One region of the Streptomyces kanasensis genome, then DNA from elsewhere that is predicted to be linked to it. Evidence: predicted binding sites of a transcription regulator. Region 1 holds the regulator's gene; the other holds the start of a gene.
What was found. Region 1 encodes HrcA, which represses chaperone genes, less so after heat shock. Its sites were predicted from a motif close to TTNGCACTCNGNNNNNCNGAGTGCNAA; they were not measured.
Positions count from the first base shown of each region.

Region 2: groL (chaperonin GroEL) is a predicted target of HrcA. The motif match lies at 4,541-4,567, and genes of this name have one in related genera.

Region 1 is NZ_JBIBSF010000002.1:518,233-524,616, reverse strand. Features, by position in the region: gene ACF053_RS07485 (nitronate monooxygenase) at 1-663, opposite strand, end outside; gene dnaJ (molecular chaperone DnaJ) at 854-1,987, opposite strand; gene hrcA (heat-inducible transcriptional repressor HrcA) at 1,988-3,004, opposite strand; gene ACF053_RS07470 (MBL fold metallo-hydrolase) at 3,198-3,935, shown strand; gene ACF053_RS07465 (DUF3097 domain-containing protein) at 4,020-4,835, shown strand; gene hemW (radical SAM family heme chaperone HemW) at 5,120-6,361, opposite strand.
Region 2 is NZ_JBIBSF010000005.1:115,127-121,510, forward strand. Features, by position in the region: gene ACF053_RS14630 (glucosyl-3-phosphoglycerate synthase) at 1-948, opposite strand, end outside; SAM riboswitch class I at 1,096-1,244, shown strand; gene thrC (threonine synthase) at 1,263-2,555, shown strand; gene ACF053_RS14640 (MoaD/ThiS family protein) at 2,576-2,854, shown strand; gene ACF053_RS14645 (cold-shock protein) at 3,295-3,498, shown strand; gene groL (chaperonin GroEL) at 4,769-6,384, shown strand, end outside.

The DNA.
Region 1 (6,384 bases):
GGCGCCGCGCATCAGACCGCCGGCCGCGATCATCGGCAGGGACACGGCTTCCCGGACCCGGGTGACCAGCGCGAGGAGGCCGTTGCCGGCGTCGGCGCTCTCGGGGTCGTCCCGGTGGGTGCCCTGGTGGCCGCCGGCCTCGACGCCCTGGACGCAGACGGCGTCCGCGCCGGCCAGCTCGGCGGCCCGCGCCTCGTCGGGGCTGGTGACGGTCACGATCGTGCGGGTGCCGACGCGCGCGAAGGCGTGCACGGTGTCGCGGGTGGGGCAGCCGAAGGTGAAGGAGACGACCGGGACGGGGTCGTCGAGGAGGATGGCGAGCTTCGCGTCGTACCCGTCGTCCCGGCCCGCGTCGGGGTCGCCGAGGGGGGTGTCGTACCAGGTGGACTCGCCGGCCAGCTGGTGGCGGTAGACCTCGACGGCGGCGGGGTCGGCCTGGCCGGGCTGCGGCATGAACAGGTTGACGCCGAAGGGGCGCGCGGTCAGCGCGCGGACCTGCTGGACCTCCTGGTACATGCCGTCGGCCGTCTTGTAGCCGGCGGCGAGGAACCCGAGGCCGCCCGCCTCGCAGACGGCGGCGACGAGCGGGGGGCAGGAGGCGCCACCGGCCATGGGGGCCTGCACGATCGGGTGGGGGCAGAGATCGGTCAGCGCGGAGGGCATGCACGCATGGTGTCACGCCCCCGCGCACGCGCCGAATCCCCTGTTCCGCCCGTCACGGAGCGGCGCGCCGGACCTGGCGGAGGCCGCCACCCGAAGCCCCCGCGCCTCCGGCGGGCCGCTCCGCGCGGGGCGCCCGCGGGTCCGGGCGGGGGCTCCCCGCGACGCCGCGGGGAGCCGTCACGCGCGTGGGCTAGCGCCCGTTGAACGCGTCCTTCAGCCGGGAGAACAGGCCCTGCTGGCCGGGGGCGAACTGGCCGGTGGGCCGCTCCTCCCCGCGCAGCTCCGCCAGCTCCCGCAGCAGGCGCTCCTGCTCGGCGTCGAGCTTGCTCGGCGTCTGCACCTCGACGTGGACGATCAGGTCGCCGCGGCCGCCGCCCCGCAGGTGCGTGACGCCCCGGCCGTGCAGCGGGATCGACTGGCCGGACTGCGTACCCGGCCGGATGTCGACCTCCTCGACCCCGTCGAGCGTCTCCAGCGGCACCTTCGTGCCGAGCGCGCCCGCCGTCATCGGGATGGTGACCGTGCAGTGCAGGTCGTCGCCGCGCCGCTGGAACACCGGGTGCGGCAGCTCGTGGATCTCGACGTACAGATCGCCCGCCGGGCCGCCGCCGGGGCCGACCTCGCCCTCGCCGGCCAGCTGGATGCGCGTGCCGTTGTCGACACCGGCAGGGATCTTGACCGTGAGCGTGCGGCGGGACCGCACCCGGCCGTCGCCCGCGCACTCGGGGCACGGCGTCGGCACGACCGTGCCGAAGCCCTGGCACTGGGGGCAGGGGCGGGACGTCATGACCTGGCCCAGGAAGGACCGCGTCACCTGCGACACCTCACCCCGGCCGCGGCACATGTCGCACGTCTGCGCCGAGGTGCCGGGCGCGGCGCCCTCGCCGGAGCAGGTGGTGCACACGACGGCCGTGTCGACCTGGATGTCCTTCGTCGTGCCGAAGGCCGCCTCGTCGAGCTCGATCTCCAGCCGGATCATCGCGTCCTGGCCGCGCCGGGTCCGTGACCGGGGGCCGCGCTGGGACGCCGTGCCGAAGAAGGCGTCCATGATGTCGGAGAAGTTCCCGAAGCCGCCCGCGCCGAAGCCGCCCGCGCCACCGGCGCCGCCCGCCAGGGGGTCGCCGCCGAGGTCGTAGACCTGCTTCTTCTGCGGGTCCGACAGCACCTCGTAGGCGGCGTTGATCTCCTTGAACCGCTCCTGCGTCTTCGGATCGGGGTTCACGTCCGGATGCAGCTCGCGCGCGAGCCTCCGGAACGCCTTCTTGATCTCGTCCTGGGACGCGTCGCGGCGCACGCCGAGTACGGCGTAGTAGTCCGTGGCCACTTACGACTCCGCCAGGATCTGTCCGACGTAACGTGCCACTGCGCGTACCGCTCCCATCGTTCCGGGGTAGTCCATGCGGGTCGGTCCGACCACGCCGAGTTTGGCGACCGCCTCGCCGCCCGAACCGTAACCGACCGCGACGACGGACGTGGAGTTCAGCCCCTCGTGGGCGTTCTCGTGCCCGATGCGCACGGTCATGGCCGGGTCCGTCGCCTCGCCGAGCAGCTTGAGGAGCACGACCTGCTCCTCAAGCGCCTCCAGCACCGGCCGGATCGTCAGCGGGAAGTCGTGCCCGAAGCGCGTGAGATTGGCGGTCCCGCCGATCACCAGGCGCTCCTCGGTCTCCTCCACCAGCGTCTCCAGCAGCGTGGAGAGCACCGTGGAGACCGTGCCGCGGTCCTCCGCCTCGAAGGACTCCGGCAGGTCCTGCACCAGCTGCGGCACGTCCGCGAAGCGCCGTCCGACGACCCGGCTGTTGAGCCGGGCGCGCAGGTCGGCGACGGACGTCTCACCGATCGGGGCGGGGCAGTCGACCATGCGCTGCTCGACCCGTCCGGTGTCCGTGATCAGGACGAGCATCAGCCGGGCCGGGGCCAGCGACAGCAGCTCGACGTGGCGCACGGTGGACCGGGTCAGCGACGGGTACTGCACGACCGCGACCTGGCGGGTCAGCTGCGCGAGCAGCCGTACCGTCCGGCCCACGACGTCGTCGAGGTCGACCGCGCCCTCCAGGAAGTTCTGGATGGCCCGGCGCTCCGGTGACGACAGCGGCTTGACGCCGGCGAGCCTGTCGACGAAGAGGCGGTAGCCCTTGTCCGTGGGGATGCGGCCGGCGCTGGTGTGGGGCTGGGCGATGAAGCCCTCGTCCTCCAGCACCGCCATGTCGTTGCGCACGGTGGCCGGTGACACGCCGAGGTTGTGCCGCTCGGTGAGCGCCTTGGAGCCGACGGGCTCCTCCGTACCGACGTAGTCCTGGACGATGGCGCGCAGTACCTCGAGTCTGCGTTCACTGAGCACGGCGCACCTCCAGCTGGCTTTCGGTCTGCTGACGTCTGCTGGCACTCTTCGCGTCCGAGTGCCAGTCATCCCCGCGGCCAGTGTACGGCGCCGAGGTCAATGCCTGGCAAGGGCGATGCGTCGTGCCCGATGGGCGCGGCGGCCGCTCACGGTACCGCGCGCCGGGCGGGGGCGTTGCCGATAGCGTCGAGGCATGGACGTCGCTTGGGAAGAGTTCGGATGGGAGCGCCTCGCCCCGGGCGTGGGCCGCAGGCGGCTCCCGGGCTGGGACGCCACCGTGGGGCTCGTCGTCGGCGAGGCGGCGGTCCTGCTGTTCGACGCGGGGTCGACGCTGCGCGAGGGCGCCGCGCTCCGCGGTGAGGTGCAGGGGTTGCTGGGCGGCCGCCGCGTGACGCACATCGCACTCAGCCACCCGCACTTCGACCACGTGCTGGGCGCGGCGGCGTTCGCGGGTGCTCAGGTGTTCGGGGCGATGGGGCTCGACGAGGTGCTGGTCCGGGAGCGGGACGCGCTGCGGGCCGACGCCGTGCGGGAGGGCGTGTCCGAGCGGGAGGCCGGCGAGGCGGTGGACGTGCTGGTGCACCCGCACCACCTGGTGTGCGCCGAGTGGACGCTCGACCTCGGGGACTGCCGGGTGCTGCTGGCGAACGCCGGCCCCGGCCACACCGGCCAGGACCTGGCGCTGCTGGTGCCGGGCGCGGAGGGGGACGCGCCGCCCGGGGTGGTCTTCTGCGGGGACCTCGTCGAGGAGTCGGGCGAGCCGCAGGCGGGGCCGGACGCCCTGCCCTCCCGCTGGCCGGCCGCGCTGGACCGGCTGCTTCGGCTGGGCGGTGAGGACGCCGCGTACGTGCCGGGGCACGGGGCGGTGGTCGACGCCGCGTTCGTACGCGCCCAACGCGATGAGCTGGCCCGGCGGTTCGCCGTGTCGTAGCGTCGGGCGCGTGCGCGCCGCCGCGCCCGGGGGACGTCCCCGGGGCGGGTCGGCGCCCGTCACGCACCCGGAGCCGAGAGAGTCATGCGCCGTTACGACCCCGATCTGACCCCGTCCTGGAAGAAGCCGGCCCCCGTGCCGGAGGTGCCGGCCGAGCCGGACCTGGTGGTCGAGGAGGCGGGCAGCGGCTTCTGCGGGGCGGTGGTCCGGTGCGAGGCGGGGACGGTGACCCTGGAGGACCGGTTCGGCAAGCACCGGGTCTTCCCGCTGGCACCGCGCGGGTTCCTGCTGGAGGGCCGCGTGGTGACGCTGGTCCGGCCGGCCTCCGGCGCTCCCGCGCGGCCGTCGCGCACGGCGTCCGGCTCCCTGGCCGTGCCCGGGGCGCGGGCCCGTGTGGCGCGGGCGGGGCGGATCTACGTCGAGGGGCGCCACGACGCCGAGCTGGTGGAGCGGGTGTGGGGTGACGACCTGCGCATCGAGGGCGTGGTCGTCGAGTACCTGGAGGGCGTCGACGACCTGCCGGCGATCGTGCGCGACTTCCGCCCCGGCCCGGACGCCCGGCTCGGGGTGCTGGTGGACCACCTCGTGCCCGGCTCGAAGGAGTCACGGATCGCCGCGTCGGTGACGGACCCGCACGTCCTGGTCGTCGGGCACCCGTACGTGGACGTGTGGCAGGCCGTGAAGCCGTCGTCGCTGGGCATCCCCGCCTGGCCGGCGGTGCCGCGCGGCGAGGACTGGAAGACGGGCGTGTGCCGGGCCCTGGGCTGGCCGGAGAACACCGGCGCGGCCTGGCAGCGGATCCTCGGCGCGGTGCGCTCCTACCGGGACCTGGAGCCGGAGCTGCTCGGGGCCGTCGAGCGGCTCATCGACCACGTGACGGTCGGCACGCACGGCGGGTGAGGGCCGGGCCCACCCGCCGCGACGGCCCGGCCGGGTCGGTGCGGCGGGTGGGCCCGGCCCCGGCCGCGACGGCGCGTGGTGACGAGCCGGTGCGGCGGAGGGCGGCGCCGGCGGGAGGTGACGGCGAGCCGGTCGCCGGCTCGGGCTGGTCGGTGCTGCCGTGACTGCGGGCCGGCGCCGGTCGGTGCTGGTCGGTGCCGCCGTGGGTGCGCCCCGGTGGTGCTGCCGTGGGTGCGGCCGGTGCCGGCGGTGGGCGGGCCCGGTGCCGGCGGTGGGCGGGGCGGTCAGTCGACCAGGTCCCGTACCACCGCGTCGGCGAGGAGCCGCCCGCGCAGGGTGAGGACGGCGCGGCCCTCCGCGTACGGCGCGGGCTCCAGCAGCCCGTCGCCGACCGCGCGCTCGGCTGCGGCCAGCCCGGCGGGCCGCAGCAGCGACAGCGGGCAGCCGTCCAGCAGGCGCAGCTCCAGCAGGACCCGCTCGACGCGCCGGTCCTCGTCCGACAGCAGCTCCCGCCCCGCGCCGGGCGAACGGCCCTCCGCGAGGGCGGCGGCGTAGGCGCCGGGGTGCTTCACGTTCCACCAGCGGACCCCGCCGACGTGGCTGTGCGCGCCGGGGCCCGCGCCCCACCAGTCGGCGCCCCGCCAGTACAGCTCGTTGTGCAGGCAGCGGCCCGCCTCGGAGGTCGCCCAATTGGAGACCTCGTACCACGCGTACCCGGCGTCGGCGAGGACCGAGTCGGCGATCAGGTAGCGGTCGGCGTGCACGTCGTCGTCCGTCATCGGCACCTCGCCGCGCCGGATCCGGCGGGCGAGCCGGGTGCCCTCCTCGACGATCAGCGCGTACGCGGAGACGTGGTCCGGGCCCGCGCCGACGGCCGCCTCGAGCGAGGCCCGCCAGTCGTCGTCACTCTCCCCGGGGGTGCCGTAGATGAGGTCCAGGTTGACGTGGTCGAAGCCGGCGGCGCGGGCCTCGGCGACACACGCCTCCGGGCGGCCGGGCGTGTGCGTGCGGTCGAGGACCTTCAGGACGTGCTGCCGGGCGCTCTGCATGCCGAAGGAGATCCGGTTGAAGCCGCCCTCGCGCAGGGCCGCCAGGTAGGCCGGGTCGACGGACTCCGGGTTGGCCTCCGTGGTGATCTCCGCGTCGTCGGCGAGCCCGAACTCGTCGCGGATCGCGCCGAGCATGCGCACGAGGTCCGCGGCGGCGAGCAGTGTGGGCGTACCGCCGCCGACGAAGACCGTCCGCACCGGGCGGGGGTCGTCGCCGAGGACCTTGCGGGCGAGCCGCACCTCGTCGACGAGGGTCTCCGCGTAGTTGTCGCGCGAGGCGAGCACGCCGCCGGAGCCGCGCAGCTCGGTGGCGGTGTAGGTGTTGAAGTCGCAGTAGCCGCAGCGGGTGGCGCAGTACGGCACGTGCAGGTAGAACCCGAGCGGCCGGTCCGCGCCCCCGTGCAGGGCGGACGGGGGCAGCGCCCCGTCCTCGGGCATGGGCTCACCATCGGGCAGTACGGAAGGCATGGGGTCCATTGTCCGTCACCGCCGGGCGGGAC
Region 2 (6,384 bases), on a different contig from region 1:
CCGGCGCTTCCGCACGTACTCCGCCACCTCGACCATCGGCGGGCGCTCCTCCGTGTCCACCGGGTGGGTACGCGGCGCGAACCCCGCCTCGGTGCGCTCGAACTGCGTCAGCCGCGGCCGCACCAGGTGCCCGCGCGACAGCCGCAGCTGGGCCGTGCGGTAGATCGCCGCGGCCATCCGCCCCAGCGCCCGGTCGTCCTGGTGGCGGTGGAGGCGCACGCCCACGTCGACCTGCGCCAGCGCGTCCAGCCCCACCAGGTGCAGCGCGTCCACCAGCAGCGCCAGTTCCACGCCGTACCCCACCGGGAAGGGCAGCCGCTCCAGCAGCGAGCGGCGGGCCGCGTACTCCCCGCCGAGCGGCTGGACGAACCCGGCCAGCTGCGGCCAGTGCAGGTTCAGCAGGGGCCGCGCGACCAGCTCCGTCACCCGTCCGCCCTGCCCGGCGGCCGGTCCGGAGCCGAGCGGCCGGTCGTACGTGGCCTTCACGAACTCGACGTCCGGGTCGGTGAGCAGCGGCCCCATGATGCCCGTCACGAAGTCGGCGCGGAACTCGCGCAGGTCGGCGTCGACGAAGCACACCACGTCCCCGCCGGTCACCAGCAGGGAGCGCCACAGCACCTCGCCCTTGCCCGGGACGGCGGGTATCCGCGGCAGCACGTCGTCCCGCGCCACCACGCGCGCGCCGGCCGCCGCGGCGACCTCGGCCGTGCGGTCGGTCGAGCCGGAGTCGAGGACGACGAGCTCGTCGACGAGCGGCACCGCCTCCGACATCAGCTCCCGCCGGATCACGGTGACGATCTCGCCGACCGTCGCCTCCTCGTCCAGCGCGGGCAGGACGACGCTCACCGTCGTGCCGCGGGCCCGCTTGGCGGCGAGCAGCCGGTCCAGGGGCCGGTCGGCCACGGACCAGGACCGCCGCTCCAGCCAGCGCTCCACCTCTTCCAGCACGCGCGCCTCTCCTCGGGTCGTTCCATAACCGCAGGTGATCCATCTCGTAGGTCGGACGCCCCTCTCGGACGCCGGCCCCTTCGGTTACAGTCTTGAACAACGCGTGAGACGCCCGCATGCCGGGGTCCCACGCCGACAACCACATACCGCTCATCCAGAGGGGCAGAGGGAAACGGCCCGATGAAGCCCCGGCAACCCTCCAGTCGGTCTCGCACGCGCACGTGCCGCGAGGTCCCCGGCTAGGGAAGGTGCCAAATCCGTCTCACGGCGAAAGACGCCAGTGAGAAAGATGAGGAGAAAGGGCCTCGCCTCCCATGGCTGTGCAGACCACCGCACCCACCAGCGCCACCTCCGTCGACCTCGGCCCCGCCGCCGGACTCTCCTGTCGCGAATGCGGTGAGCGCTTCGCGCTCGGCCCGATCTTCGCCTGCGAGTTCTGTTTCGGCCCCCTCGAAGTGGCCTACCACCTCCCGGCCGGCGACCCGGAGGAGCTGCGCAAGCGGATCGAGGCCGGCCCGGCCAACATCTGGCGCTACGCCCCCCTCCTGCCCGTCCCGGCCGACGTCGCCGACAAGCCCAACCTGAACCCCGGCTGGACGCCCCTCGTGCGGGCCGACAACCTCGCCCGCGAGCTGGGCGTCGAGCCCGGCAAGCTGTTCGTCAAGGACGACTCCGGGAACCCGACCCACTCCTTCAAGGACCGCGTGGTCGCCCAGGCCCTGGAGGCCGCCCGCGCCTTCGGCTTCACCACCCTGTCCTGCTCCTCCACGGGCAACCTCGCGGGCGCGGTGGGCGCCGCCGCCGCCCGCGCCGGCTTCCGCTCGTGCGTGTTCATCCCGCACGACCTGGAGCAGGGCAAGGTCGTCATGGCCGCGGTCTACGGCGGCGACCTCGTCGGCATCGAGGGCACGTACGACGACGTCAACCGCTTCTGCTCGGAGCTCATCGGCGACCCGCTCGGCGAGGGCTGGGGCTTCGTCAACGTCAACCTCCGCCCGTACTACGCCGAGGGCTCCAAGACCCTCGCGTACGAGATCTGCGAGCAGCTCGGGTGGCGGCTCCCCGACCAGCTGGTGATCCCGATCGCGTCCGGCTCGCAGCTGACGAAGATCGACAAGGGGCTGCAGGAGCTGATCCGGCTGGGCCTGGTCGAGGACAAGCCGTACAGGATCTTCGGCGCCCAGGCGGAGGGCTGCTCCCCGGTGTCGGCCGCCTTCAAGGCCGGCCACGACGTCGTGCGCCCGCAGAAGCCGAACACGATCGCCAAGTCGCTCGCCATCGGCAACCCGGCGGACGGACCGTACGTCCTCGACATCGCCCGCCGCACCGGCGGCGCGGTGGAGGACGTCGACGACGCGCAGGTCGTCGACGCGATCAAGCTGCTGGCCCGCACCGAGGGCATCTTCGCCGAGACGGCGGGCGGCGTGACGGTGGGCGTGACGCGCAAGCTCGTCGAGCAGGGCCTCCTCGACCCGACCCTCACCACCGTCGTCCTCAACACCGGCGACGGCCTCAAGACCCTGGACGCGGTCGCCCCGACGACCGGTCCCACCGCGACCATCCGCCCGAGCCTGGACGCGTTCCGGGACGCCGGCCTCGCCCACTGACCCCCCGGGAGACACGAAACATGAGCGTCAACGTCCGCATCCCCACCATCCTCCGCACGTACACGGACGGCCGGTCCGAGGTCGAGGCCGAGGGGGCCACCCTCGCCGAGGTCATCGAGTCCCTGGAGAAGAACCACCCGGGCATCGCCGCGCGCGTCCTCGACGACCAGGGGCAGCTGCGCCGCTTTGTGAACGTCTACGTCAACGACGACGACGTCCGCTTCGAGGGCGGGCTCGCCACGTCGACCCCCGACGGCGCGGGCGTCTCGATCATTCCGGCGGTAGCGGGCGGTTGCTGAGTTCCCTTCCGCTTTTCTCCGTTGCCCCCTCCGCCGACAAAAGCGGAGGGGGCAATTCTGCATGGTTGAGCGCGGTAGGGTTGGGGAAGTCCCCGCCGCCGCCTGTGCCACGTGCATATGAGAATGCGCCCGGCCGCGACAAGATGTAGCCAAAGTAGCGTCGTTTCTTGCGAACTTTGCGCCGTTTGCCCGGCCCGACTTGCCCGGGGTTATGACCATTGTGGACAGGTTCTCCCTTCGCCGGTGCTCGGAATTCTCGTCCGATTGACCTGTTGCAGAGGGCAGTTGGGCAGATACATTCAGCCGCGGTCGACGCGTTCCGGCGCACGCTCCTGGGGCGTCCCCGGCTCGGAGAGCCAGGGGTTCGGTCAGTGGGCGAGGTCTGACCCGGGTCCGCGAAGTGCGGTCCTGTGCAAGGGCCAGTAATAGGGGAGTTAGGCATGGCTCAGGGCACCGTCAAGTGGTTCAACGCGGAGAAGGGGTACGGCTTCATCGCGGTCGACGGTGGTGCGGATGTTTTCGTCCACTACAGCGCGATCCAGATGGATGGGTACCGCACCCTTGAGGAGGGCCAGCGGGTCGAGTTCGAGATCTCGCAGGGTCAGAAGGGTCCGCAGGCGGACATGGTCAAGATCGCCGTCTAGGTACGACGCGTCCGGCCAACGGCATGGCGACGGAGGGCCCGCACCCCGGCACCGGGGTGCGGGCCCTCCGCCCGTCCCGGGGACCGGCAGGTCCCCCGCGCCCGGACCGGGCCCGAACCGCGCCCGCGCACGCCCGGGTGCCGCGCACGGCCGGTGCCGCGACGGCCGGTGCCGGATGCCGCGCACTGCCCGGTGCCGGACGGGGCGCTCCAGGCCGCCACGCGGGTTCGCACCCGGGGTTGTGAGGGTGAGCGGCGCGGGGCCGTGCCCTTGGCCGGTACGCCCCGGCCGGTACGCCCCCACCGCCGCGCGGGGTCGCGCCGCCCGGGTGGGTGGGGGTGGGTGCTACGGGGCCGCCCCGGCTGACGGGCAAGCCCCCAGGTCGATGCGCCCGGCCGGCACGCCCTGCGGCCGCGCGGGGGTCGCACCCGGGGTGCCTGAGGGCGGGCGGTGCGAGGCCGCGCCCCCTCGGCGGGCGCGCCCCGTCGGCGCGTACGCGCCAGGTTCGTGCGCCCCCGGCCCGTACGAGCCCGCCGGCCGCCGGGTGTGTGAGGGGTGAGCGGTGCGGGGCCGCCCCCTCGGCGGGCGCGCCCCTCCGGTGCGCACGCCCCAGGTTCGTACGCCCCCACCGCCCGTACCGGACGGGGTCCGTGGCCCCGTCGCCCGCGTGCCGTGCCCGTTCCCGTGTGCCGCGCGCCGGTGCCCGTGCCCGGCCGCGCGGCGTGGTCCGCGGCCGTGTCCGGCGAACGCCGGCTCCGTCCGACCCGCGTCGTGCGCGTCGTGCGCGTGGGGCGGCGGTGGCCCCGCCGTGGGGGCGCGGGCTTTGGTGCCCCGCCGCGGGGCGCCTCCGGCACCCCTGCCGGGCCCGCGCGGTGCCGGCCGGCAGGGGTGCCGGTGCCCGGTGGTGTCCGGGGCGGGGCCGCGCCCCGGTGGTCCCCGGGTGCGCGCCGGCGCCGGTGGACGCGCCCCGCGCGCACGTCCGGTGGGGGCGCGCGGGGTGGTTCGCGGAGGGCGATCGCAGGCCCCGTCCCGGGGTGGGGCGCTTGCACTCTCCTAGGGCGAGTGCTAATCATTGGCATTAGCACTCTGAGAGTGAGAGTGACAACCAAGGACCTCGTGGGTGAGGCCCGCAGGGCGGCGTGGGGCAGGGAACCACGCGGCACACGGGCCGTCCGTCGCGGGCGCCAGCGCGGTCCGGAGCAATCCTTCCCCAAGCTCTCTACTGCGTCCGAGCAGGGGAGACCCCATCAGTCCGGGAGGACCACTTCACATGGCCAAGATCATCGCGTTCGACGAGGAGGCACGGCGCGGTCTCGAGCGCGGGATGAACCAGCTCGCCGACGCCGTCAAGGTCACCCTTGGTCCCAAGGGTCGCAACGTCGTCCTCGAGAAGAAGTGGGGCGCCCCCACGATCACCAACGATGGTGTGTCCATCGCCAAGGAGATCGAGCTCGAGGACCCGTACGAGAAGATCGGCGCCGAGCTGGTCAAGGAAGTCGCCAAGAAGACGGACGACGTCGCCGGTGACGGTACGACCACCGCGACCGTCCTCGCCCAGGCGCTCGTCCGCGAGGGTCTGCGCAACGTCGCCGCCGGCGCCAACCCGATGGCCCTGAAGCGCGGCATCGAGAAGGCCGTCGAGGCCGTCTCCGGTGCGCTGCTGGAGCAGGCGAAGGACGTGGAGACGAAGGAGCAGATCGCCTCCACCGCGTCCATCTCCGCCGCCGACACCCAGATCGGCGAGCTCATCGCCGAGGCCATGGACAAGGTCGGCAAGGAAGGCGTCATCACCGTCGAGGAGTCCAACACCTTCGGGCTCGAGCTCGAGCTCACCGAAGGTATGCGCTTCGACAAGGGTTACATCTCGGCGTACTTCGCGACCGACATGGAGCGCATGGAGGCCGTCCTCGAGGACCCCTACATCCTCATCGTCAACTCCAAGGTCTCCGCGGTGAAGGACCTCCTCCCGCTGCTGGAGAAGGTCATGCAGTCCGGCAAGCCGCTGCTGATCATCGCCGAGGACGTCGAGGGCGAGGCCCTGTCCACGCTGGTCGTCAACAAGATCCGCGGCACGTTCAAGTCCGTCGCCGTCAAGGCCCCGGGCTTCGGCGACCGCCGCAAGGCCATGCTCGGCGACATCGCCATCCTCACCGGTGGCCAGGTCATCTCCGAGGAGGTCGGCCTCAAGCTGGACAACGCCGGTCTCGACCTCCTGGGCCGCGCCCGCAAGGTCGTCATCACCAAGGACGAGACGACCATCGTCGACGGTGCCGGTGACAGCGAGCAGGTCGCGGGCCGCGTGAACCAGATCCGCGCCGAGATCGAGAACTCCGACTCGGACTACGACCGCGAGAAGCTCCAGGAGCGCCTCGCGAAGCTGGCCGGCGGCGTGGCCGTCATCAAGGCCGGCGCCGCCACCGAGGTGGAGCTCAAGGAGCGCAAGCACCGCATCGAGGACGCGGTGCGCAACGCCAAGGCCGCCGTCGAGGAGGGCATCGTCGCCGGTGGTGGCGTGGCCCTGCTCCAGGCGTCCAGCGTCTTCGACAAGCTGGAGCTGGAGGGCGACGAGGCCACCGGTGCCGCCGCCGTGAAGGCCGCCCTGGAGGCCCCGCTCAAGCAGATCGCCGTCAACGCCGGCCTCGAGGGCGGTGTCGTGGTGGAGAAGGTGCGCAACCTGACCCCGGGTCACGGCCTGAACGCCGCGACCGGCGAGTACGTCGACCTGGTCGCCGAGGGCATCATCGACCCGGCCAAGGTGACGCGCTCCGCGCTGCAGAACGCCGCGTCGATCGCCGCGCTGTTCCTCACCACCGAGGCCGTCATCGCCGACAAGCCGGAGAAGAACGCCGCGCCGGCCGGCGGCGGCATGCCGGGCGGTGACATGGA